4 regions of the Streptomyces sp. NPDC051664 genome follow, and region 3 is predicted to be linked to each of the others. Evidence: riboswitches for the same ligand, from Rfam matches in the RefSeq annotation. Region 3 holds a riboswitch; each other region holds the start of a gene.
The links. Region 3 has a riboswitch for thiamine pyrophosphate ahead of thiO (glycine oxidase ThiO). Riboswitches for the same ligand answer to the same signal wherever they lie in the genome.
Positions count from the first base shown of each region.

Region 1: linked by a shared signal. The riboswitch ahead of thiC (phosphomethylpyrimidine synthase ThiC) and the one ahead of thiO (glycine oxidase ThiO) in region 3 are both predicted to bind thiamine pyrophosphate.
Region 2: linked by a shared signal. The riboswitch ahead of ACIA8E_RS33340 (purine-cytosine permease family protein) and the one ahead of thiO (glycine oxidase ThiO) in region 3 are both predicted to bind thiamine pyrophosphate.
Region 4: linked by a shared signal. The riboswitch ahead of ACIA8E_RS00140 (thiamine ABC transporter substrate binding subunit) and the one ahead of thiO (glycine oxidase ThiO) in region 3 are both predicted to bind thiamine pyrophosphate.

Region 1 is NZ_JBITCU010000006.1:174,653-180,510, reverse strand. It holds gene ACIA8E_RS14335 (metallophosphoesterase) at 1-107, shown strand, start outside; gene ACIA8E_RS14330 (hypothetical protein) at 290-1,114, shown strand; gene thiC (phosphomethylpyrimidine synthase ThiC) at 1,274-3,049, opposite strand; TPP riboswitch at 3,042-3,175, opposite strand; gene ACIA8E_RS14320 (YibE/F family protein) at 3,247-4,584, shown strand; gene ACIA8E_RS14315 (SsgA family sporulation/cell division regulator) at 4,680-5,117, opposite strand; gene ACIA8E_RS14310 (IclR family transcriptional regulator) at 5,219-5,858, opposite strand, start outside.
Region 2 is NZ_JBITCU010000028.1:84,825-90,682, reverse strand. It holds gene ACIA8E_RS33355 (DUF5987 family protein) at 1-39, shown strand, start outside; gene ACIA8E_RS33350 (GMC family oxidoreductase N-terminal domain-containing protein) at 36-1,631, shown strand; gene ACIA8E_RS33345 (hypothetical protein) at 1,644-2,582, shown strand; TPP riboswitch at 2,704-2,798, shown strand; gene ACIA8E_RS33340 (purine-cytosine permease family protein) at 2,790-4,196, shown strand; gene thiM (hydroxyethylthiazole kinase) at 4,271-5,080, shown strand; gene thiE (thiamine phosphate synthase) at 5,077-5,754, shown strand.
Region 3 is NZ_JBITCU010000004.1:203,926-209,783, forward strand. It holds gene pknB (Stk1 family PASTA domain-containing Ser/Thr kinase) at 1-121, opposite strand, end outside; gene ACIA8E_RS09975 (thiazole synthase) at 257-1,051, opposite strand; gene thiS (sulfur carrier protein ThiS) at 1,054-1,272, opposite strand; gene thiO (glycine oxidase ThiO) at 1,269-2,501, opposite strand; TPP riboswitch at 2,499-2,611, opposite strand; gene ACIA8E_RS09990 (hypothetical protein) at 2,663-3,004, shown strand; gene ACIA8E_RS09995 (NAD(P)/FAD-dependent oxidoreductase) at 3,102-4,292, shown strand; gene ACIA8E_RS10000 (Rv2175c family DNA-binding protein) at 4,397-4,762, shown strand; gene thiE (thiamine phosphate synthase) at 4,906-5,559, shown strand; gene metF (methylenetetrahydrofolate reductase [NAD(P)H]) at 5,695-5,858, shown strand, end outside.
Region 4 is NZ_JBITCU010000001.1:26,492-32,349, reverse strand. It holds gene ACIA8E_RS00160 (phosphatidate cytidylyltransferase) at 1-195, shown strand, start outside; gene ACIA8E_RS00155 (hypothetical protein) at 393-644, opposite strand; gene ACIA8E_RS00150 (DUF6233 domain-containing protein) at 671-1,012, opposite strand; gene rlmN (23S rRNA (adenine(2503)-C(2))-methyltransferase RlmN) at 1,232-2,338, shown strand; TPP riboswitch at 2,375-2,491, shown strand; gene ACIA8E_RS00140 (thiamine ABC transporter substrate binding subunit) at 2,565-3,686, shown strand; gene ACIA8E_RS00135 (ABC transporter permease) at 3,806-5,419, shown strand; gene ACIA8E_RS00130 (ABC transporter ATP-binding protein) at 5,442-5,858, shown strand, end outside.

The sequences.
Region 1 (5,858 bases), on a different contig from region 3:
TGGTGGACGGCCCGCACGTGTACGCGGACGGGTTCGCCATCGCCATGGACGGCGGCGTGACCATGGCCGGAAAGCTGCTGGTCGTCCGGCTGCCCTTGCATGACTGACGGTCTTCGGGGAAGACGCATCCACGACCTGACCACGCCGACCACTGGGCCTATTTACGGAAACCCCCTGTCACCCCGTGCCGTGGGCGCTCTACCATCGGCCTATCAGTAGCAGGCTCTCCTCCGTTTCCGCCCAACTGCCCGGTCCAAGCGGGTACTCAGGCCCAACGGAGCATCGGGGGATGCACATGAACAGCGCTCCGCACCTGCTGGCCGAGGACCGACCCGAGTACGAGCGGATCCTCGGCGATGCGCTACGCCACGCTCACGAACGACCGGATCTGGCCGGAGTCGGTGAACGGCTCAACACGGAACAGCTGCGCACCATGGCGCTGAACGCCACGGCTCTGATCACCGCGGCGGCAGCCACCGAGTACGACCACTACGTGAAGGTCCGCGAAGAGCTGCGCGGACCGGCCGCCGACTCGGCCCAGGGCTCGGGCCTCGGGTCCGAAGCTGACGATCCGGACCGGCCTGGCGCCGGCATAGGGGCGGTCGTCACCGTCCTGGCGCCGATGCTCGCGGGCACCGCCGCCCTGATCTTCCTGCTGGTCGGCTACATCCTGAAGATGCTCAGCAGGCCCCCGTCGTTCGCCGACACCATGGTCACCGCCGGCTGGTTCTTCGCCGCGGTCATGGCGGCAGCGATACTGGCCGCCGCCATCGGACTGCTCACCACGGCGCTGCGCAACGGCTCGACGTCGCTGCCGGCCGAGGAAACCGAGGACGAGCTGCCGGAGGATGTGGCGCGCGCCAGGGAGGCCTGGCGCCATGCGCTGCTGGAGCGGGGCATCCTGCCGTTCCTGCGGGATGCGCTCGCCGATCCCACGGCCGGCCCCGCATCACGTACACCGCACCGTTCGGCCAACCGCATCCCGAAGATCGGCTACTCCAGGCCGGACTTCTCGGGCCCGGAAGAGGGCCCGGCGGCGGGTCCCCGCCCGTCGTTCACCAGCCCCGACTTCACCAGCCCGGACTTCGGCGGCCCGGAACACGAGCTGGACTGACCGGGTCGAATCCCTTGTTCGTCGTCCTCGTGCCGGCGATCGGAGCCGGTCTCTCCTCGTACCCGTGGCCCGGCTCCTCCTTCAGGCTTTCGGCCTGGAGACGTGCACTGCGCCGCGACGGTTCTCGCAGCGCCCCGGCGCAGTACACCACCCGATGACTCAGTCCGCGATCGGCAGATAGACGCGGTTGCCGGCCGCCGCGAACTCCTTGGACTTCTCCGCCATGCCCGCCTCGATCTCCGACTGCGAACCGCCGTGCTCACGACGGATGTCCTGAGAGATCTTCATCGAGCAGAACTTCGGGCCGCACATCGAGCAGAAGTGCGCCGTCTTCGCCGGTTCCGCCGGCAGCGTCTCGTCATGGAACTCCCGCGCCGTGTCCGGGTCGAGAGCCAGATTGAACTGGTCCTCCCACCGGAACTCGAAGCGTGCGTCCGACAGCGCGTCGTCCCAGTCCTGCGCACCCGGGTGCCCCTTGGCGAGGTCCGCCGCATGGGCCGCGATCTTGTAGGTGATGACGCCCGTCTTCACGTCGTCCCGGTTGGGCAGGCCCAGGTGCTCCTTGGGCGTGACGTAGCAGAGCATCGCCGTCCCCCACCAGGCGATCATCGCGGCGCCGATGCCCGAAGTGATGTGGTCGTACGCCGGGGCTACATCGGTGGTCAGCGGGCCGAGCGTGTAGAACGGCGCCTCCTCGCAGATCTCCTGCTGGAGGTCGATGTTCTCCTTGATCTTGTGCATCGGGACATGGCCCGGGCCCTCGATCATCGTCTGGACGCCGAACCGCTTGGCGATCGAGTTGAGTTCGCCGAGCGTGCGCAGTTCGGCGAACTGCGCCTCGTCGTTGGCGTCGGCGATCGAGCCGGGACGCAGCCCGTCGCCCAGCGAGTACGTCACGTCGTACGTCGCGAGGATCTCGCAGAGCTCCTCGAAGTTCTCATACAGGAACGACTCCTTGTGGTGCGCCAGGCACCAGGCCGCCATGATCGAGCCGCCGCGGGAGACGATGCCGGTCTTGCGGCGGGCGGTGAGCGGGACGTACGGGAGGCGCACGCCGGCATGGACCGTCATGTAGTCGACGCCCTGCTCGGCCTGCTCGATGACGGTGTCCTTGTAGATCTCCCAGGTCAGTTCCTCCGCCCTGCCGTCGACCTTTTCGAGGGCCTGGTAGAGCGGAACGGTGCCGATCGGCACCGGGGAGTTACGCAGAACCCACTCACGGGTGGTGTGAATGTTGCGGCCGGTGGAGAGATCCATGACCGTGTCGGCGCCCCACCGCGTCGCCCACGTCATCTTCTCGACCTCCTCCTCGATGGAGGAGGTGACCGCGGAGTTGCCGATGTTGGCGTTGACCTTCACCAGGAACCGCCTACCGATGATCATCGGCTCGATCTCCGGGTGGTTGACATTGGCCGGCAGGACCGCCCGGCCCGCGGCGATCTCCTCGCGTACGACCTCGGGTTCGACGTTCTCCCGGATCGCCACGTACTCCATCTCCGGGGTGATCTCGCCCCGCCGGGCGTACGCGAGCTGGGTCACCGGCTGCCCCTCGCGGCTGCGGCGCGGCTGCCGCGGGCGACCGGGGAAGACCGCGTCGAGGTTGCGCAGTCCGCCGCGCGGCGAGGTGTGCTTGAGCCCGTCGTCCTCGGGGCGGACCGGGCGGCCCGCGTACTCCTCGGTGTCGCCGCGGGCGACGATCCAGTTCTCCCGCAGCGGCGCGAGGCCGCGGCGGACGTCGGTGTCCGTGGTGGGATCGGTGTACGGCCCCGACGTGTCGTACAGCGTCACGGCGTTGCCGTTGGTCAGGTGCACCTGCCGGACCGGCACCCGGAGGTCCGGGCGCGAGCCCTGGACGTATCCCTTGTGCCAGCCGATGGACTTTCCGGCCTCGTCACTCTGGTTCGAGGCAGGCGTGCGTGCGTCCGATGTGGTCATGAGACCTACTCCCTACGCCGGCATTACCCGGTAACAGGTTCGGCGGTCGGCGCAGCCTGTCCCGTACGGATGTACGGATATCAGCGCCCTCTCAGCCCGGTGCTCCGAGCTCCCGCGTGTACAAAGGTGTCATCAAGCTAGCGCCCTTCGAGGCGTACTGAACAGTGGACCCCTTCACTTCTTGCGATGATCCCCCGGTGACGTCCCCTCAAAATGACTCCGGACCGCAGGACCATCAGCACGGTCACTCGCACAGTCACGGGCCTGCGGCGCCGGTCTCGAAGCATCTGCGCAAGGTCATCGCGGCCGTCCTGATCCCGTTCACCACCGCTGTCGTCGTCGGCCTGGTGGTGCTCTGGCCGGGCGGTGCACCCGCGCACGAGCGCACCGGCGTCGGCTTCGACCGGCAGACCCAGCAGGCCACGGTGGTGAACGTCGACAAGGTCGACTGCAAGGACGTGAACGCCGCGCAGACCGCTGCCACCGGCAACACCACGACGCCGTCGGGGAACGCCACTCCCGGCCAGGAGCCGGGGCTGTGCGAGAAGGCCACGATCGAGGTGACGACCGGCCACGACAAGGGAAGGACCTTCGTCGAGATCGTCCAGCCCGACGCGCCACGGCAGTTGCACGAGGGACAGGGCGTGATCGTCGCGTACGCCCCCGACGCGCCCCATGACCTTCAGTACTCCGTGACGGATGTGGACCGGAAAGTCCCGATGGCTCTGCTGGCCGGGATCTTCGCTCTCGCAGTGGTCGTGGTGGGCAGGCTGCGCGGGGTGATGGCGCTGATCGCGCTCGCCGTGTCGTTCGCCGTGCTGACCCTGTTCATCCTCCCCGCGATCCTGCAGGGTTCGAACCCGCTGCTGGTCGCGGTCATCGGGGCCAGCGCGATCATGCTGATCGCGCTCTACATGTGCCATGGGCTGACCGCCCGCACCTCGGTCGCGGTCATCGGCACGCTGATCTCACTGCTGCTGATCGGGCTGCTCGGTTCGCTCTTCATCGACTGGGCGAGCCTGACCGGCAACACCGACGACAGCACCGGCCTCATCCACGGCCTGTACCCCCACATCGACATGAGCGGCCTGCTGCTGGCCGGTGTCATCATCGGCTCGCTCGGCGTGCTGGACGATGTGACGGTCACCCAGACATCGGCGGTCTGGGAACTGCACCAGGCCGACCCGACGATGGGCGCGCGGAAGCTGTACCGGGCAGGCATCAGGATCGGTCGCGACCACATCGCCTCAGTGGTCAACACGCTGGTGCTCGCCTACGCCGGCGCCGCGCTTCCCTTGCTGCTGCTGTTCTCGATCGCGCAGAGCAGTGTGGGCACGGTGGCCAACAGCGAACTCGTGGCGGAGGAGATCGTACGAACGCTGGTCGGGTCGATCGGACTGGTCGCCTCGGTGCCGGTGACGACGGTGCTGGCGGCGCTGGTCGTCTCCGCGGACCGCACAGGGCTCGGCGCGGGAACCGAAGCTTCGGCACCCGCACGGAACGGAAGGGGCCGGCGTCGCAGGGCGAGGCATTGACGCTCAAGGCTGTGGCCGTCCCGGCGCGGAGTGCATATCACCCGTTCGGCAGATACCGCGTTCGACCGGCGCGCCATCCGTCGGCGCAAACCTTTTCAACCGGCGTTCTGTTCCTTGGCCAGGATCCGGCCCAGCGCCTCCTCGAGGTTGCCCTCGAAGTCACTCAGCGTGCACTCCTGGCCGAGGGGGACGAGCTTGTCCGTCCGGTCGAGAAACGCGACGAGTGGCGCCGTGCCGGCCCTGAAGAGAGCGCGGTCCGCGCCGACCTGAAGCCGGATGTGTACGTCGGACAGCCCCTCGGGCTCAGTGGGACTGATGTGCACATCACCGTCACCGCTGGGGCTGTTGAGGCCGTCCAACAGAAGCTCACGACCGAAAGCCCAGGTGACGGGGGCGTCGCCGGGCAGATGGAAGGTCATCCGGATCGCGTACGGATCGCATACCTCGTACCGGAGCTCCACCGGGATACGGAATGAGAGCTCCTCGGAGACGAGAAAACTCATCATGACCTCAGCTTGAACCGACTCGCGCATCGTTCAACCCCGCAGTAGATGAATCTGGCCAGGAATGATCCCCCATGGCCCTATTGACGCCATCGTGGTGTACGCGATAGCAGATCACAAGGAGTGATTTTTCAGATACTGATAGAGAACACCAACGAACGCAAGAGGCTCGCCACTTCACCGCGTAGTCGTTCGACTGCGGGGAGCAAGCGTTCTTCTTCCTCGAGAGGTACCGAAATGGCCATGGCGGCAGCCGTGTAGCCGACTGCGATCGGGATGGCGGCGCAGACCGTTCCGAGGGCGTACTCCTGTCGTTCGACAACAGGTTCGGTTCGCTCCAACGACCTCAAACGCTCAAGAAAAGCCGGTCGGTCCCGCACCGAGTAGCGGGTCAGCGGCTGCACAGGGTGACGATCCAGATGGTCCTCACGGGCCTTCTCGTCGAGCCGGCTCAAGAGACACTGGCCGATCGCATGGGCATGTCCGGTCTCCCGGAACGAGGCCCACTCCTCGACCGCCGGTGCTGCGGGGGTGTCGGCGACCGCGATGAGTTCGATCTCACCCTCGCGGTAGACGGCGCAGTACACCGGTGCACCGATGATGTCGCGCCAGCGGGCCAGCGACTGGGCCATGGTGCTGCGACGATTCTGCAGCGCACCGTCGTCGACCAGCCTCTCGGCGGCGGAGCCGAAGAGGAATACGCCGTTCTCCCGGCGCAGATAGCCTTCGTGGGTCAGGGTGCGCAACAGGTGATAGGCAGTGGGAAGGGGA
Region 2 (5,858 bases), on a different contig from region 3:
GAGCACCCTCTCACCACCCCCGGAGGGCACCCCGCATGAGCGCCATCGAACGCACCGACGTGCTGGTCATCGGCAGCGGCTTCGGGGGCGCCATCCCCGCCTACCATCTGGCCGCGGGCGGCGCCGAGGTGGTGATCCTGGAACGCGGACCGCATTTCACCGCCCCCGACTTCACCCATGACCTGCGCCTGGGCAGCTATACCCGGATCGTCGACCTCGTGCAGGGCGACGGCATCACCGTCGTCGCCGGGAACTGCGTCGGCGGGTCCAGCGTGGTCTACTTCGCCGCTTCGCTGCGGGCTCCGGGCTTCGTCTTCGACCGCCGCGGCAGTCTGGGCCACCGCCTGTGGCCTTCGACCCTGACCCGCGCCGCCCTCGACCCCTGGTACGACCGGGTCGAGGAGGCTCTGCCCGTCGCCGAGCAGAGCTGGGACCAAGTCCCCTATCCCGGAGGGCTGTTCGCTGCAGCGTGCGCGCGTGCGGGCCGCACCTGCAACCCTGTGCCCGTCGCCGTCGACCTGGCCCGCTGCACCAACTGCAACTGGATGCTGAACGGCTGCCACTTCGACGCCAAGCGCTCCATGCTGCTGAACTACCTCCCCGCCGCGACCGCGCACGGCGCCGAGATCCGCCCGCTCCACGAGGCGCAGACGATCGCTCCCGCCAGCACACCCGGTTACCGCTACCGCGTCTCGTACACGCAGCTCGACGCCGGCGACTACCGGTTGCCGGTCGGCGTGGGGGCGATCGAGGCCAAGACCGTGGTGCTGGCCGCGGGCGCTCTGGCCACCCCCGTGCTGCTGCAGCGCTCGGCTCCCCTGCTCGGCGGCGTCCCGCAAGCCGTCGGGCGCTACTTCTCGGGCAACGGCGACCGCGTGTCCATCGCCGACGTCGACGAAGGCAAGGTGCGCGACCTGCTCGGTCTCGAGCGCGCACCGGGCGTCCCGTACCAGGGCTTCCCCATCGGGAAGCCCATCGGCTCCATGTCGTACGACCGGCTCGACCCGGCAGCGGCGGAGTTCACCCGCTTCTCCCTTCAGCAGATCTACTTCCCCGGCATCACCGACCTGCTGGCGCAGGCCACTGACGCCCCGGCGACGAGCTGGTTCGGCGTCCACAAGAAGGAGATGCGGGCACGCTGGCCGTCGTGGCTCTCCGTGCTCGCCATGACGGAGGACGACAACGAGGGCGTCTTCGGCCCGCCGCCGCCCACCGGAAGCTCGACGCGCGTGGCCACGTCGCTCTGCCTGTCCACGCTGTCGTACCGGCCGACGGCGAACACCCTGCGCGGCTGGGCCGCCGCGGATGCCGAGGCCCGCGCGGTGCTGGAGCGCGACGGTCTTGCGCGGGTGCGGCCCTGGAGCGAGAACGCCGCCGGGTCCGTGAGCGCGCACCCCCTCGCCTCCTGCCGGATGGGTGACGACCCCGCCACCTCGGCGCTCGACGAACGCGGCGAACTACGAGGCCATCCCGGCCTGTTCGTCACGGACGGCTCGGCAGTACCGACCTCGCTCTGCGTCAACCCCTCACTGACGATCGCGGCGCTGGCCGAACGGGCCTGTCCCGGCATCGTGGAGAGCACCGCCGAGGCAGGCGTTCGCGCACGGTACGGGGCCCCCGCGCCCCGGTGAAAGGAATCCCTCGTGAACTCGCTCTACCCGCCGCGGATGACCGGCCGTCCAGGGCGGCTCGAAGTCTGGTACGCGACGTTGACCGATCCTCGTACCGGTACCGGCCTGTGGATCCACCACGAAGTGGTGACGCCCAAGCACGGCGGCCCGGCCCGGGCACATGGCTGGATATCCGTCTTTCCGCCGGACGGACCGCCGGTCACCGAGCGGTTCGGGGCCCCGGAATCCCCGCCGCCCCAGGGCGAGGCGTACTTCGCGGTGCCGGGCGTGCGGGCAACGCCCCGGCTGCTGGAAGGCACCGCGGGCGCGATCACCTGGCGCCTGACGGTCACCGGCGGCGGAGAGCCCCTCTACACCTTTCCGCGCTGGTCCTGGCAGCGTGAGCTGCTGCCCGCCGCCCAGATCGTGCCTGCCCCCGACGCCGTTTTCGACGGGGAACTCGTCGTCGGGGAGCGGCGGTTCACCCTCTCCGGCGCCATGGGAGGCGTCGCCCGGATCGCCGGTCACGGCAATGCCCAGCGATGGGCGTGGCTCCATGCGGGCCTCGGCGGCGGGGACGTACTGGAAGTGGTGGCCGCCGTCGCCCGCCGTCCCACGATGCGGTGGCTGCCACCGCTGCCCATGCTTCAGCTGCGGATCGGTGGCACCGACTGGCCGCGCGACCCGTTGCTGACCGCCCCACTGCTGCGTGCACGGATCGGTCTGCCCGACTGGTCGGTCGCAGGCGGCACCGCGCGGCGCAGGCTACGGATCGATGTGACCCAGGACCCGGCCGACTGTGTGTCGCTCTCCTACACCGACCCTGACGGAGCGACCGCCACGTGCACCAACACGGAACGTGCCACCGTCGACGTGATCGTCGAACGCCGCACCGGGCTGCACCGCTTCGAGGTGGAACACCGCTGGCATCTGGATCGCACGGGTCACGCGGAGGTGGGGACGCGACCGTGAGCACGGCGCGCCGCCCCCCGTGGCGCGGACCGCGCATCCACGCCACGGACGAACCCACCGAGTCGTCTGCCACACAGACCTCGGTGCAGGTGTTCAAAGGGACCGGGTTAGTCTGACCGTCGTACCGGACACGGGGTGCCCTATCCGAGGGCTGAGATCACACCCGTCGAACCTGAACCAGTTCGCACTGGCGGAGGGATGTCTTTCATGCCGTTGACGCATGTTTCCGGCGGGCTGCCCGCCGACGGCCGGCAGACCGTCTTCGACGGACGGATGCCGGCGGCCCCCGGCGACCTCCGCGTCGAGACGCACGGCATCGAGCCGGTCCCCGAGAGCAACCGTTACGGCGGTCCCGGGCGCCTGTTCACCGTGTGGTTCGCTCCCAATCTGACCATGACCGGCGTGTTCACCGGCACCGTCGGCATCGCCCTCGGCCTGGACTTCGCCACCGCGCTCGCCGCCGTCGTGCTGGGCACGGTGCTCGGCGCGGTGCCCACCGCCTACCTGGGCACCTGGGGGAGCCAGACCGGTGCCGGGCAGCTGCCGCTGGCCCGGCTCGCCTTCGGCCGGGCCGTGACGGTGCCCGGCATCCTGCAGTGGCTGTCCTCGGTCGCCTGGGACGCGCTGATCGGGCTGTTCGGCGGGGACGCGCTCGCGCGGCTGTGCGGCTGGCCGTTCTGGCTCGGCGTCCTGGCCATGATGCTGGCCCAAGGCGCCCTCGGCGTCCTGGGCTACGAGGCCATCCACCGGCTCCAGATCGTCATGACCTTCGTGCTCGCCGCCGCGTTCGCGCTGATCGCCTGGCGGCTGCTCGACGGTGTCCATCCGGTCGGCGCCGGCACCGCGCACGGCGCCGACCAGGCCGGCGCGTTCGTCCTGACCAGCACCATCGCGCTGAGTCTGGCCCTGTCCTGGGCTCCGTACGCCAGCGACTTCAGCCGCTATCTGCCGCCCACGACCTCGCGCCCGCGCATGTTCTGGTTCACGCTGCTCGGCCTCGTGGTGTCCTTCGTGGCCGTCCAGGCCCTCGGGTTGCTGGGCGCGTCCGTGCTGACCGACCAGACCGCCGCAGGGGTGGACAAGCTACTGGGCGGTGGGGTGTTGGGCGCGTTCGGGCTGCTCGCCGTGGCGCTGGCTGCGCTCTGCAGCAACGCCATGAACGACTACAGCGGTTCCTTGGCTCTGCAGACCGTCGGCGTGCGCCTTCCGCGCCCGGCGGCAGCCGCTCTCGCCGCCGTCCTCGGCTTCCCTCTGGTGCTGTGGATGCACGCTGCCGACACCACTGCCCGCTTCCAGAACGTGCTGCTGTTCGTCGGCTACTGGATCCCCGGATTCGTGGCGATCGTCATCGTCGACTGGATCGCACGGTCCCGGGCACGGGGCGGTGCGGCGATCGACCTCGCCGCCGAGACCGCCCGGCCGCACTCCGGATGGCCCCCGCTGCTGGCATTCGCCGTCGCCTTCGCCGCGGCCGTGCCGTTCATGGACACCAGTCTGTACGTGGGCCCGGTGGCGGCCGCCCTGCACGGCGCCGACCTCTCGTACTACGTGGCGTTCCTCGTGGCGCTCGCCGTCTACGCGCCGCTACGGCTACGCCATCGCCCGCAGGACTGACCTGCCGCCGGCCGACGGACCCCGACGTCCGTCGGCGCCCGAACGACATCCCCTCCCCCACGGAGCGAAATCCCATGCCCGTTGCATCCGCCGATCACACCGCCTTCGTCCCGCAGGCCCTCGCACGCGTGCGGACGGACTCCCCTCTGGTTCAGTGCCTGACGAACTCGGTGGTCACGGGCTTCACCGCCAACGTCCTGCTGGCGCTGGGCGCCTCGCCGGCCATGGTCGACATTCCGGAGGAGGCCGGCCCCTTCGCCCGGGTCGCCTCCGGTGTCCTGATCAATCTCGGCACCCCGCACGCGGAGCAGCGCTCCGCCATGGTCGAGGCCGCACGGGCGGCGGGTTCGGCCGGCACGCCGTGGGTCCTCGACCCGGTGGCGGTCGGCGCGCTGCCGGTGCGCACCGCGCTGGCACGAGAGCTCCTGCGGCTGCGACCGACTGTGATCCGGGGCAACGCGTCCGAGATCATCGCACTCGCGGGCGCGGGCGACGGCGGCCGCGGCGTGGACTCCTCCGACGGCGTCGGGGCCGCCGAGGAGTCAGCACGCGAGCTGGCGCGTACAGCCGGCTGCGTGGTCGCCGTCTCCGGGCCTGTCGACTTCGTCACCGACGGGGTGCGCAGCGCTCGGATCGCCAACGGTGATGCCCTGTTGACCCGGGTGACAGGGGGCGGCTGCGCGCTGGGGGCGGTGATGGCGGCCTTCGCGGCGGTCGACAAGGACCGGTTCGCCGCGGTGGTGGCCGCCGTCACCGCGTACACGGTGGCCGCCGAGCTGGCCGCGAAGGAGGCCTCCGGGCCCGGCAGCTTCGCCGTCGCCTTCCTGGACGCACTCGCCGCGCTGGAGGAAGCGGACCTCGCCGAGCGGGTGGCTCTCTCGTGACCGCGGCACCGGTGGATCTGTCGGTCTACCTGGTGACGGACACGGCCCAGTGCGCGGCGCGCGGCCGGAGCGTGGCCGAGACCGTCGTCCTGGCAGTGGCCGGGGGCGTCACCGCCGTGCAGATCCGGGAGAAGCACGCCACCGGGAGGGAGTTCCTGCACACGGTTCTGGAGGTGGCCGCCGTCCTCCCCGACCGAGTGACGCTGATCGTCAACGACCGGGTGGACGTGTTCCTGGCGGCCCGCGCCGCCGGCGCACGCGTGACGGGTGTTCACGTCGGCCAGTCGGATCTGCCGCCGGCCGCCGTACGCGAACTCATCGGAGAGGACGCGGTTCTGGGCCTGAGTGCAGCCACCCCCGATCAACTGCGGGCCGCCGCCGAGGATCCGGCGCGCGTCCACCACGTCGGCATCGGCGCGCTGCATGCGACCCGGACCAAGGCGGACGCCCCGGCCCCGCTCGGCCATGCCGGCTTCGCCCGCCTCGCCCGGCTCAGCGACCTGCCCGCCGTTGCCATCGGCGGCATCACCCCGGCCGACCTGCCACGCCTGCGAGACGCCGGGGCGGTGGGAGCCGCCGCCGTCTCCGGCATCTGCGCCGCCGAGGACCCCCTTGCGTCGGCCCGCGCATACGCCTGGGCATGGACCCGTGTCCGGGAGGAGACCCTCGCATGACCGCGCCCGGCCACGTGCTGACGATCGCCGGATCCGACCCCGGTCACGAGCCGGAATTCAGCCCGGCCCGCAGTCGATGCCGACGCCGGGCACCCACGGACTGA
Region 3 (5,858 bases):
CCGTGGCCATCCCGCCCACGGCGATGCGGGCATCGACGCGGTAGCGGCCGTCGAGCAGCTGCCCGACGATGGGGTCTCCCTGGCCGAAGGCCGGGGAAGGGTCCTGGAGGGTCGTATCCACACGAGCGAGTCTACGAGCCGCCGAGGACATGGCTGACGGGCCGGGCGATCCCGGGTCCGTACTGCAGCCGAGCCGTGACAGGGACATGTGCGTCACACGCCTGCGGCACCGTGCGCTCCGCGTGCGTACGAGTGCTCAGAACGCGGGCCGCTCCGGGTCCAGCGCAGCCCGCCCCTCCATCGGTGACGACGCCTCGGCGAAGTGGCGCCGGGGGATCCGGCCCGCGCGGTAGGCCAGCCGTCCGCCGTCCACCGCGTGCCGCATCGCCGCCGCCATCAGCTCGGGTTCCTGCGCCCGGGTCACCGCCGACGCCAGCATCACTGCCGCGCACCCCAGCTCCATCGCGAGCGCCGCGTCCGATGCGGTCCCGGCGCCGGCGTCGAGAATCACCGGTACCCGGGCGTGCTCGACGATCAGCTGGAAGTTGTGCGGGTTGCGGATGCCGAGACCGGAGCCGATCGGGGAGCCGAGCGGCATGATCGCCGCACATCCCACGTCCTCCAGCTTCCGGGCCAGCACCGGGTCGTCATTCGTGTACGGGAGGACGGTGAAGCCGTCGTCCACCAGCGTCTCCGCGGCGTCCAGCAGCTCGATCGGGTCGGGCAGCAGGGTCCGCTCGTCGGCCACCACCTCCAGCTTGATCCAGTCGGTGCCCAGCGCCTCGCGGGCCAGCCGCGCGGTCAGCACGGCCTCGCCCGCGGTGAAGCAGCCCGCCGTGTTCGGCAGGACGCGGATCGAGAGCCGTTCCAGCACGGAGAGCACCGAACCCTGCACGGTCGGATCGAGGCGGCGCATCGCGACGGTGGTCAGCTCGGTGCCCGACGCGGTCAGCGAGCGTTCCAGCACGTCGAGGCTGGGCGCCCCGCCCGTTCCCATGATCAGCCGGGAGCCGAACGTCGTGTCGCCGAGGGTGAAGAGATCGTCGGACATGGTCAGCCTCCCTGGACCGCGGTGAGAACTTCGATCCGGTCGCCGTCGGCGAGCGCGGCGGTGGACCACCGGCTGCGGGGGACGACGGTCTCGTTGACGGCGGCCGCGACGCCGGAGGGCGCAGCGGTGAGGGTGGCGACGAGGGCTTCCAGGGTGGTGCCGGCGGCGATCGAGCGGGGGTCGCCGTTCACGGACACGGAGAGCGCGACGGAGTCGGTCATGCGGGCTGCTCCTGACGTGCGGAGGCGGTGGCGGGGGGCGCGGCGGGCGGCGGTACGGCGGGCCCGAACCGCCCGGGGGTGAACGGGCGGGCCACGGCGGGCAGCTCGCCGGTGGTCAGGAGCTCGGCCATGGCGTCGCCGGTGACGGGGGTGAGCAGCACCCCGTTGCGGTGGTGGCCGGTGGCGAGATACAGGCCCGGCAGGGCGGTGGGGCCGAGCAGCGGGGCGTTGTCGGGGGAGGCGGGGCGCAGGCCGGCCCGGGTCTCGGTGAGCGGCAGTTCGGTGATGCCGGGCACCAGCTCGTGGGCGTCGCGCAGCAGCTCGTACACCCCGCCCGCCGTGACCGTGGTGTCCCAGCCCATCTCCTCGCTGGTGGCGCCGACGACCAACTCGCCGTTCTCGCGCGGGACGAGATAGACATGGCTGCCGCGGACCACGGCTCGTACGGTCCGGGTGAGGAACGGCGCGTACACGGCGGGCACGGTCAGCCGCAGCACCTGCCCCTTCACCGGCCGGACGGGCGGCACGACCTCGTCCGGCAGCCCCGCGAGCCGTCCGCTGAGGCTGCCCGCGGCGAGCACGATCCGGTCGGCTGCGAGCTCCGTGCCGGCTGCCAGTACGGCTCCGGCTGCCCGGTCCCGCACCACCACGAGGCGTTCCGCCCGGTCGCGGTGGAAGACCACCCCGGCCCGTTCGCAGGCCGTCAGCAGGGCGGCGGCCAGCCGGCGGGGGTCGACCTGGTGGTCGCCGTCGACCCGCAGACCGCCGCGCACACCCGGCGCCAGCATCGGTTCCAGGCGGCGGCACTCGCGGCCGGTGAGCCACTCCGACTGCAGCCCCGAACGGTGCTGGAGCGCGTGCAGTTCCCGCAGATGGGCGCGGTCGTCGGAGTCCAGGGCGACCGCGAGGGTGCCGCAGGCCCGGAAGCCGATGTCCTGGCCGCTCGCCGCCTCCAGTTCGGCCGCGAAGGCCGGGTAGCGCGCGGCGGAGGCGAGATTGAGACCGAGCAGCATCTGCTCGCCGTAGTGGAGTTCGGTGACGGCGGCGAGCATTCCGGCCGCGACCCGGGCAGCACCGCCGCCCGGGTCGGGGTCGACGACCGCGGTGCGCAGGCCGCGCTGCGCCGCCCGCCAGGCGGTCACCAGACCGATGATTCCGCCCCCGATGACGAGGACGTCGGATCCGGGTACGCCGGATCCGTCTGCTGATGTGCTCCCGGAGGATCGCATGGGCGTCCAGCCCCTCCCTTCGCCGGCATGACCCGGATCAGGTTCGTACGGTCGGAGGCCGCCCAGCCTCCCTCTCAGCCCGGTGCGTCCGGGCTCCCGCGAGTGTCTTACGTCGGCCACCCTAAACCCCGTCACCCGGCCCCAGTAAGGGAGCGGCCACCGTGGCCCGTTCACTCGACGGACTTGTCCTCTCGCCGGTCGCCGACCAGGCGCCGGGTCAGGTCGGCACCCGGACCCGCTTCACGTACCACGAGGAGAAGGGCGCGATCTGGGCCGACTACGCGGGCGGGGACGTGGTCCGGGGCCATCTCGTCGGCACTCGCACCGGCGATCGACTCGACTTCCGCTACGTCCAGTTGAAGCAGGACGGATCGACCTCCTGCGGACACTGCGTCTCCACCGTCGTCGGCCTTGCGGACGGCCGGGTGCGGCTGGAGGAGCGCTGGGAAGGGGAGTCGCAGGAGGGCAGCGGGACGAGCGTGGTCGAGGAACTCGCAACCTGATGGTTCGTCAGATGCTTAAGGTGGACAGGTGAGCGAACAGCAGACAGAGCAGCCTGGCCGGCGGACAGAGCGCCGCGTCGTCATCGTCGGTGCGGGCATGGCCGGCGTGCAGACCGCGGTGGCCCTGCGGGAACAGGGCTTCACCGGCCCGGTCGCCCTGATCGGTGCCGAACCCCACCAGCCGTACGACCGGCCCCCGCTGTCCAAGGCGGTGCTGCTCGGCACGGCCGAAGGCTCCGCCTTCGACATCGACTTCGAAGAGTTGGGCATCGAGCTGCAACTGGGCCGTGACGTGACCGGCGTACGGGCCGACGCGCACGAACTGGACACCCTGACGGGCCCCGTACCGTACGACGTCCTGGTCATCGCCTCCGGCGCCGAACCGGTGGTGCTGCCCGGCTCCGAGGGGGTGCCCGGCGTCCATCTGCTGCGCACCCTCGACGACGCCGCACGGCTACGGCCGGTCCTCGACCAGCAGCACACCGTCGTGGTCGTCGGCGCGGGCTGGATCGGCGCCGAATTCGCCACCGCAGCCCGCGCCGCGGGCTGCGAGGTCACCGTCGTCGAGGCCGCCGAACGGCCGCTCGCGGGCGTCCTGCCCGCCGAGGTCGCTGCCCCGATGGCCCGCTGGTACGCGCAGAGCGGCGCCGAACTCCTCACCGGCGCCCCGGTGGCCCGGATCGAGCCCGGCAGTGTGGTCCTCGCGGACGGCCGCACGGTTGCCGCCGGAGCGGTGGTCGTCGGGATCGGCGCCCGGCCCGCCACCGGCTGGCTGGCCGGCTCCGGCATCGCCCTCGGTCCGGACGGATCGGTGACCGCCGACGCCGCGCTGCGCACCTCGCTGCCCGATGTGTATGCGGTCGGGGACTGCGCCTCCTTCCCCTCCGCGAGGTACGGCACACGGCTCCTCGTCCACCACTGGGACAACGCCGTCCAAGGGCCCCGGACCGCCGCCGCCAACATCATCGGTGCCGGTGCGGACGGGGCGTCGCAGCTCCTGGCATACGACCCCGTGCCGTACTTCTGGTCCGAGCAGTTCGACCGGTTCGTGCAGTACGCGGGCCATCACGGGGGCGCGGACACCCTGATCTGGCGTGGTGACCCGGCCGATCCCGCCTGGTCCGTGTGCTGGCTGCGGGGCGGCGCACTGGTCGCCGTCCTCGCCGTCGGGCGGCCGCGCGATCTGGCCCAGGGGCGCAAACTCATCGAGGCGGGGGCACGGCTGGATCCGGTGCGGGCAGCCGACCCCGCCGTACCGCTGAAGTCGGCCAGGGCCGATGCCCCGTAGCGGCACGCCCGGAGGGGTTCCGGAGCCCTTGCGGGCACTGGGTCGACCCCCGTCCGGTCGGGTCCGCGTGCCGACTGTCGGTCCGGGATGGCACGCTTGACCCCGTGACCGAGATTGACGCAAAGATTGATGCTCTCGTCCCCGCCTGGCTCCACCTTCCCGACATCGCGGAAATGCTCGATGTCGAGGTGACGCGCGTGCGGCAGCTGGTCAAGGAGGGCCAGCTCATCGCCGTACGACGTGGTGAGAACCGGACGCTCCAGGTGCCTGTTGCCTTCATCGACGGCAACAAGGTGGTCAAGGGCCTCTCCGGCACCCTGACGCTCCTGAGGGACGACGGCTACACCGACGAAGAGATGCTGGAGTGGCTCTTCACTCCCGACCCGACCCTGCCGGGTACCCCCGCGCAGGCGCTGAGCGAGAATCGCGGCACGGAGGTGAAGCGCCGCGCCCAGGCGCTCGCCGTCTGACCGGGACAACCGCACGCGGGGTACGGGCACGGTCCGTTCCGAACGGCCCGGCCCGTACCCTCGCAGCACGCCGCACCGCTGTACCAGCCCGACCGTGTCGTACCGCTGAATTCCGTACAGCTGTATCAAGGGGGAACCTCGCCATGCCCACGCCTCGCGAGCTGCTGTCCGACGCCCGGCTCTATCTGTGCACGGATGCCCGCAGGCGCCAGGGCGACCTGCCCGCCTTCCTCGATGCTGTGCTTTCCTCCGGGGTGGACATCGTCCAGCTGCGCGACAAGGGCATGGAGGCGGCCGAGGAGCTCGAACACCTCGCGGTCCTCGCCGACGCCTGCCGACGCCACGGCAAGCTCCTCGCCGTGAACGACCGGGCCGATGTCGCCCACGCCATCGGGTCCGACGTGCTCCACCTCGGCCAGGGAGACCTGCCGGTCCCCGCCGCCCGCGCCATCATCGGCGAGGACGTGGTGATCGGCCGCTCCACGCACGCGGAGCCCGAGGTCGACGCCGCCGTCGCCGAGCCCGGCGTGGACTACTTCTGCACCGGACCCTGCTGGCCCACCCCCACCAAGCCCGGCCGGCACGCCCCCGGCCTCGACCTCGTGCGGTACGCCGCCTCTCTCGCCCAGCCGCGCCCCTGGTTCGCCATCGGCGGGATCGACGCGGGCAACCTCGACGAGGTGCTGGACGCGGGAGCGCGCAGGGTCGTCGTCGTACGGGCGATCACCGAGGCCGACGACCCGGTGGCGGCCACCGCGGAGCTGACGAAGCGGATCAGGGCGCGCGCCGACGGCTGACAGGCGCGTCACGGAAATCACAGGTCATCCGGAGCAGGTCGGAGGACTGTCCGAAGGGTGGACAAACCACCAGTCAATTCGGGCAATTGCCGCTGGTCCGGTTGGGGGACCGTCGCGCCCTGGTTAATCTGCAGTATGGCCCTTGGCACTCCCTCTACCAGGACGGATCACGCACGCACCGTGCGTGAGCTGCTGGCGACCGGCAAGACTTCGTATTCGTTCGAGTTCTGGGCGCCCAAGACCGAGAAGGGCGAGCGTAATCTCTGGAATGCGTTGCGCCGGGTCGAGGCGGTGGGCCC
Region 4 (5,858 bases), on a different contig from region 3:
CTGCTCGGCCTCGCCGTCGCCGCCAGCGCCACCCTCGGCGACCTGGGTGAGTCCATGATCAAGCGGGATCTCGGGATCAAGGACATGGGCACGCTGCTGCCGGGTCACGGTGGGATCATGGACCGGCTGGACTCGCTGCTGCCGACCGCTCCGGTGGTCTGGCTGCTGCTGGTGCTGTTCGTCGGCTCCAGCTGAACAGTCGGGTCGCCACCCATCCTGACCTGCTTTTTTGTGAGTGAGGGTCCGTTGTCCAGAGGGCGGCGGGCCCTCACTCTTCTGTCTGCGGGACTGCAAGAACCATGCCTGTTCACGGGCATGGCGGAAACCGGGGATCCAATTCCTGAAGCGGGTGTCGGCCCACCTGTCCCGATTCGAGGTTGCTGTGGGTCTGTCTACGGCTGCGGGCCGGGCGGGCCGGCAGTCTCATCGACAGAGGCCGCGCCGTACTGGTGTGGTCGGCCGCCCTGCCACTGCACCCATCGTGGGTCGTCCAGTACGTCACCGGCGTCGGGCAGGCCCGCGCGGCGCAGGAACTCGATCACGTCGTCGTCGCTGCGGGCGAGGCCCGCGACCTGGGCGCGGATCGTCACCCGACGGCCACCCGTTCCGGCTGGGCGGTGGATGACGATGGGTGCTTCGCTCATGTCCTCAGGTTCCGATGGTCCGTGGTTCACAGCACTCCCAGCTCTCTGTCCGGCCGGCAGTACGGGCAGGCCGTGATGCCGTCTTCCGTGAGCGCACGCAGGGCCTGCTCCCGGGTCATCGGCTTGGTTCTCTTGCCGCCCATGCCGCAGTCGCCCGTGTGGACGGCGTCGGCATGGGACGTGCCACCCGCGCGCTGCAGGGAGAGTCTCCAGTCGGGTGCCGGCGGCGGCAGGGTGCGTGCTGCCCGGACGGCCGCGGCCTCGCGTTCTTCCAGCTCGGCGATCGTCCGATCGGTTCGGCCGAGCTGATACGCCTGCCACTCGCGCACGATGCGCAGGCGATCCAGACGAGAGAAGTTTTCGGACACGTATTCGATTCTAGGTCTCGGTGGGACGCTGTGCGTACCACTCGCCTTTCGTGCGATCGGTCACTGTCCCTCGGGGCGGCTGGGCCGTCCGTGGGCCGCCAAAGGGCCGCCGACGTCGACTGATGACGACCGACGACGACCGGGCGTGTGCGCACCTCATCCCTCCTGAGCTGGTGAAGGCCTCTGCGACCACGGCGTGTCTGCAACACTGGAGGAACCATGCCTAAGCCCGGAGAACTCACTTTCGTCGCGCCCCGCGGAGCCAAGAAGCCGCCGCGGCACCTCGCCGACCTCACGCCCGCCGAGCGCAAGGAAGCCGTCGCCGCGATCGGCGAGAAGCCTTTCCGTGCGCAGCAGCTGTCGCAGCACTACTTCGCGCGGTACGCGCACGACCCGGCGGAATGGACCAACATCCCGGCCGGTTCGCGGGACAAGCTCGCCGAGGCGATGTTCCCCGACCTGATGTCCGTGGTCCGGCACATCAGCTGTGACGACGACACGACCCGTAAGACGCTGTGGAAGCTGCATGACGGGACGCTGGTCGAGTCCGTCCTCATGCGGTACCCGGAGCGGGTGACGATGTGCATCTCGTCGCAGGCCGGATGCGGGATGAACTGCCCGTTCTGTGCGACGGGGCAGGCCGGCCTGGACCGCAATCTGTCGACCGCCGAGATCGTCCACCAGATCGTGGACGGCATGCGGGCGCTGCGCGACGGAGAGGTGCCGGGCGGGCCCGCACGGCTCTCCAACATCGTCTTCATGGGCATGGGCGAGCCCCTGGCCAACTACAAGCGGGTGGTCGGCGCGATCCGTCGGCTGACCGACCCCGAGCCGGACGGCCTCGGCCTGTCTCAGCGCGGGATCACCGTCTCCACCGTGGGCCTGGTGCCGGCCATGCTGCGCTTCGCCGACGAGGGCTTCAAGTGCCGGCTCGCGGTCTCGCTGCATGCGCCGGACGACGAGCTGCGGGACACGCTCGTGCCGGTGAACACGCGCTGGAAGGTGCGTGAGGTGCTCGACGCGGCATGGGAGTACGCGGAGAAGTCCGGCCGCCGGATCTCCATCGAGTACGCGCTGATCCGCGACATCAACGACCAGGCCTGGCGTGGTGACCTGCTCGGCCGGCTCCTCAAGGGCAAGCGTGTGCATGTCAACTTGATTCCGTTGAACCCGACGCCCGGCTCCAAGTGGACCGCCTCGCGGCCCGAGGACGAGAAGGCGTTCGTCGAGGCGATCGCCGCCCACGGGGTGCCCGTGACCGTGCGGGACACCCGCGGTCAGGAGATCGACGGGGCGTGCGGGCAGCTGGCGGCATCCGAGCGCTGAAAGACGGCCCGTGTAATCTGGGCCGAAATCAATTTCATATTCCGACAGGGGAGCGCCACAGCGCTGAGAGTGCGGCACCGACGACAGGTTGGCCGCAGACCCTCTGAACCTCGCCCGGGTCATTCCGGGTAGGAAGTTCGGTCATCAACTCATGCTGTTGCGCCCTGCCCACCTCCCGGTGGGCAGGGCCGCGTCTCTTCCTGGTCAAACCCAGGAGGAATCAACAATGAGCACCACCGGTACCACGCGCCGCACCAAGCAGCTTGCGGCGACGGCCGTCGCGGCCGCGCTCGGCGTCACGGCACTCGCCGGCTGCAGCAGTTCCGACGGCTCGGCCTCCGGGGCCGGCGGCACGAAGGGCTCCGGGTCCAAGACCGTGACCCTGGTCAGCCATGACTCCTTCAACGCTTCCAAGGACGTACTGAAGGCGTTCACCCAGGAGACCGGCTACACCGTCAAGGTGCTCAAGAGCGGTGACGCCGGCGCCGCACTCAACCAGGAGATCCTGACCAAGGGATCCCCGCGCGGCGATGTGTTCTTCGGCGTCGACAACACGCTGCTCTCCCGCGCCCTCGACAACGGTCTGTTCACGCCGTACGAAGCGAAGGGCAGCGACCGGGTCGCGGCCGATACCCAGCTGGACGCGACCAAGCACCGGGTCACGCCGATCGACACCGGCGACATCTGCATCAACTACGACAAGAAGTACTTCGCCGACCGGAAGCTCGCGCCGCCGACGACCTTCGACGACCTGGCGAAGCCCGCGTACAGGAACCTCCTCGTCACGGAGAACGCCGCGACCTCGTCGCCCGGGCTCGGCTTCCTGCTGGGCACCGTCGCCGCCTACGGCGAGAACGGCTACCAGGATTACTGGAAGAAGCTGAAGAGCAACGGCGTCAAGGTCGTCGACGGCTGGGAGCAGGCGTACAACGAGGAGTTCTCCGGCTCCGCGGGCGGCAAGAAGGCCAAGGCCGACCGGCCGCTCGTCGTGTCGTACGCCTCCAGCCCGCCGGCCGAGGTGCTGTACGCGAAGCCGCAGCCGACCGAGGCCCCGACGGGGGTCGCGACCGGCACCTGCTTCCGCCAGATCGAGTTCGCGGGGTTGCTGAACGGCGCGAGGAACGAGGCCGGGGGCAAGGCTCTGCTGGACTTCCTGATCAGCAAGAAGTTCCAGGAGGACATGCCGCTCAACATGTTCGTGAGCCCGGTCACCAAGGACGCGAAGCTGCCGGAGATCTTCACCGAGTTCGGCGCGACGGTCGACAAGCCGACCACCGTGGCCCCCGACACCATCGCCAAGAACCGTGAGCAGTGGGTCCAGTCGTGGTCCTCGCTCGTAGTGAAGTAACGAAGACGCCCGCACCCGGCCCGGGCGCGCGCGGGGCAGGTCCGCGCGCCCGGCCGGGGCGCGCGGCGGGCGCCGCACGCCCGAGGGCGTGGCGCGGGGGCGCGGTGCGGCTCGGACTGATGGCCGTGCCCGTCGCGTTCTTCGCGGTGTTCTTCGCCTACCCCGTCGTCGCGATCGTCGGCCGCGGGCTGAAGGCCGACGGCGTCTGGCAGTTCGGCCGGATCGGCGAGGTGCTCAGCCGGCCGGACATCCTCGGCGTCCTCTGGTTCACCACCTGGCAGGCGCTCGCCTCGACCGCGCTGACCCTGCTGATCGCGCTGCCCGGCGCCTATGTCTTCGCCCGCTTCGACTTTCCCGGCAAACAACTGCTGCGGGCGGTCGTCACGGTGCCGTTCGTCCTGCCGACCGTCGTCGTCGGGACGGCCTTCCTGGCGCTGCTCGGGCGCGGCGGCTTCCTCGACGAACTGGCGGGCGTACGGCTCGACACCACCGTGTGGGCGATCCTGCTCGCCCATGTCTTCTTCAACTACGCGGTGGTCGTACGGACCGTCGGCGGCCTGTGGTCGCAGCTCGACCCACGGCAGGAGGAGGCCGCCCGGGTGCTGGGCGCCGGGCGGTTGGCAGCGTGGCGGCGGGTGACGCTGCCGGCCCTCGCGCCCGCCGTGGCCGCCGCGGCGCTGATGGTCTTCCTCTTCACGTTCACCTCCTTCGGGGTCGTGCAGATCCTCGGCGGTCCGGCGTACTCCACGCTGGAGGTGGAGATCTACCGGCAGACCGCCCAGCTGCTCGACCTCCCCACGGCCGCCGTGCTGACGATGGTGCAGTTCGCCGCCGTCGGCGCGGTCCTGGCTGTACACGCCTGGACCGTGCGGCGCAGGGAGACGGCGCTGAAGCTGGTTGACCCGGCGCAGACCGCCCGCAGGCCGCGCGGCGCCGGGCAGCGGGCGCTGCTCGGCGGGGTCCTGCTGACCGTGCTGGTGCTGATCCTGCTGCCGCTCGGCGTGCTGGTGGAGCGCTCGCTGGACGTGCCCGGCGGCCATGGCTTCGACTACTACCGCGCTCTGCGGTCCGTGGACGCGAGCGGCGGCACTTTCCTGGTCGCGCCGCTCGAAGCGATCTGGAACTCACTGCAGTACGCCCTGGTCGCGACCGCGATCGCGCTGGTCGTCGGCGGGCTCGCGGCGGCGGCGCTGACGAGGCGGGCCGGGCGGCTCGTCCGCGGCTTCGACGCGCTGCTGATGCTGCCGCTCGGGGTGTCCGCGGTCACCGTCGGCTTCGGTTTCCTGATCACGCTGGACAAGCCCCCGCTGGACCTGCGGACCACCTGGATCCTGGTGCCGCTGGCCCAGGCGCTGGTCGGTGTGCCGTTCGTCGTACGCACGATGCTGCCGGTCCTGCGGGCGGTGGACGGGCGTCTGCGCGAGGCGGCGGCGGTGCTCGGCGCGTCACCGCTGCGGGCCTGGCGCGAGGTCGACCTGCCGCTGGTGCGGCGGGCGCTGCTGGTCGCGGCGGGCTTCGCGTTCGCCGTGTCGCTCGGCGAGTTCGGGGCGACGGTGTTCATCGCGCGGCCCGACAACCCGACGCTGCCCGTCGCCGTGGCCCGGCTGCTCGGGCGGTCCGGGGAGCTCAACTACGGCCAGGCGATGGCCCTCAGCACCGTTTTGATGCTGGTGTGCGCGGTGTCGCTGCTGCTGCTCGAACGTATCCGCCCGGACCGGTCCGGGGAGTTCTGAAGATGCTCGGGGTGTTCTGGACATGCTGACACTGGAAGCCGCAACCGTCCTCTTCGGGAAGCGGGCGGCGCTCGACGTGGTGGATCTGGAGGTCGCGGACCACGAGATCGTCTGTGTGCTGGGGCCGAGCGGCAGCGGCAAGTCGACACTGCTGCGGGTGGTCGCCGGACTGCACCCGCCGGACGGCGGCCGGGTGCTCCTCGACGGCGTCGACCAGACCGGCGTACCGGTGCACCGGCGCGGTCTGGGGCTGATGTTCCAGGATCATCAGCTCTTCCCGCATCGGGACGTCGGCGCCAACGTCGCCTTCGGGCTGCGGATGCACGGAGTGACCCGTGGTGACCAGGACCGCAGGGTCGCCGAACTCCTCGAACTGGTGGGCCTGCCCGGCAGCCAACGACGGGCTGTCGCCGCGCTGTCCGGCGGCGAGCAGCAGCGC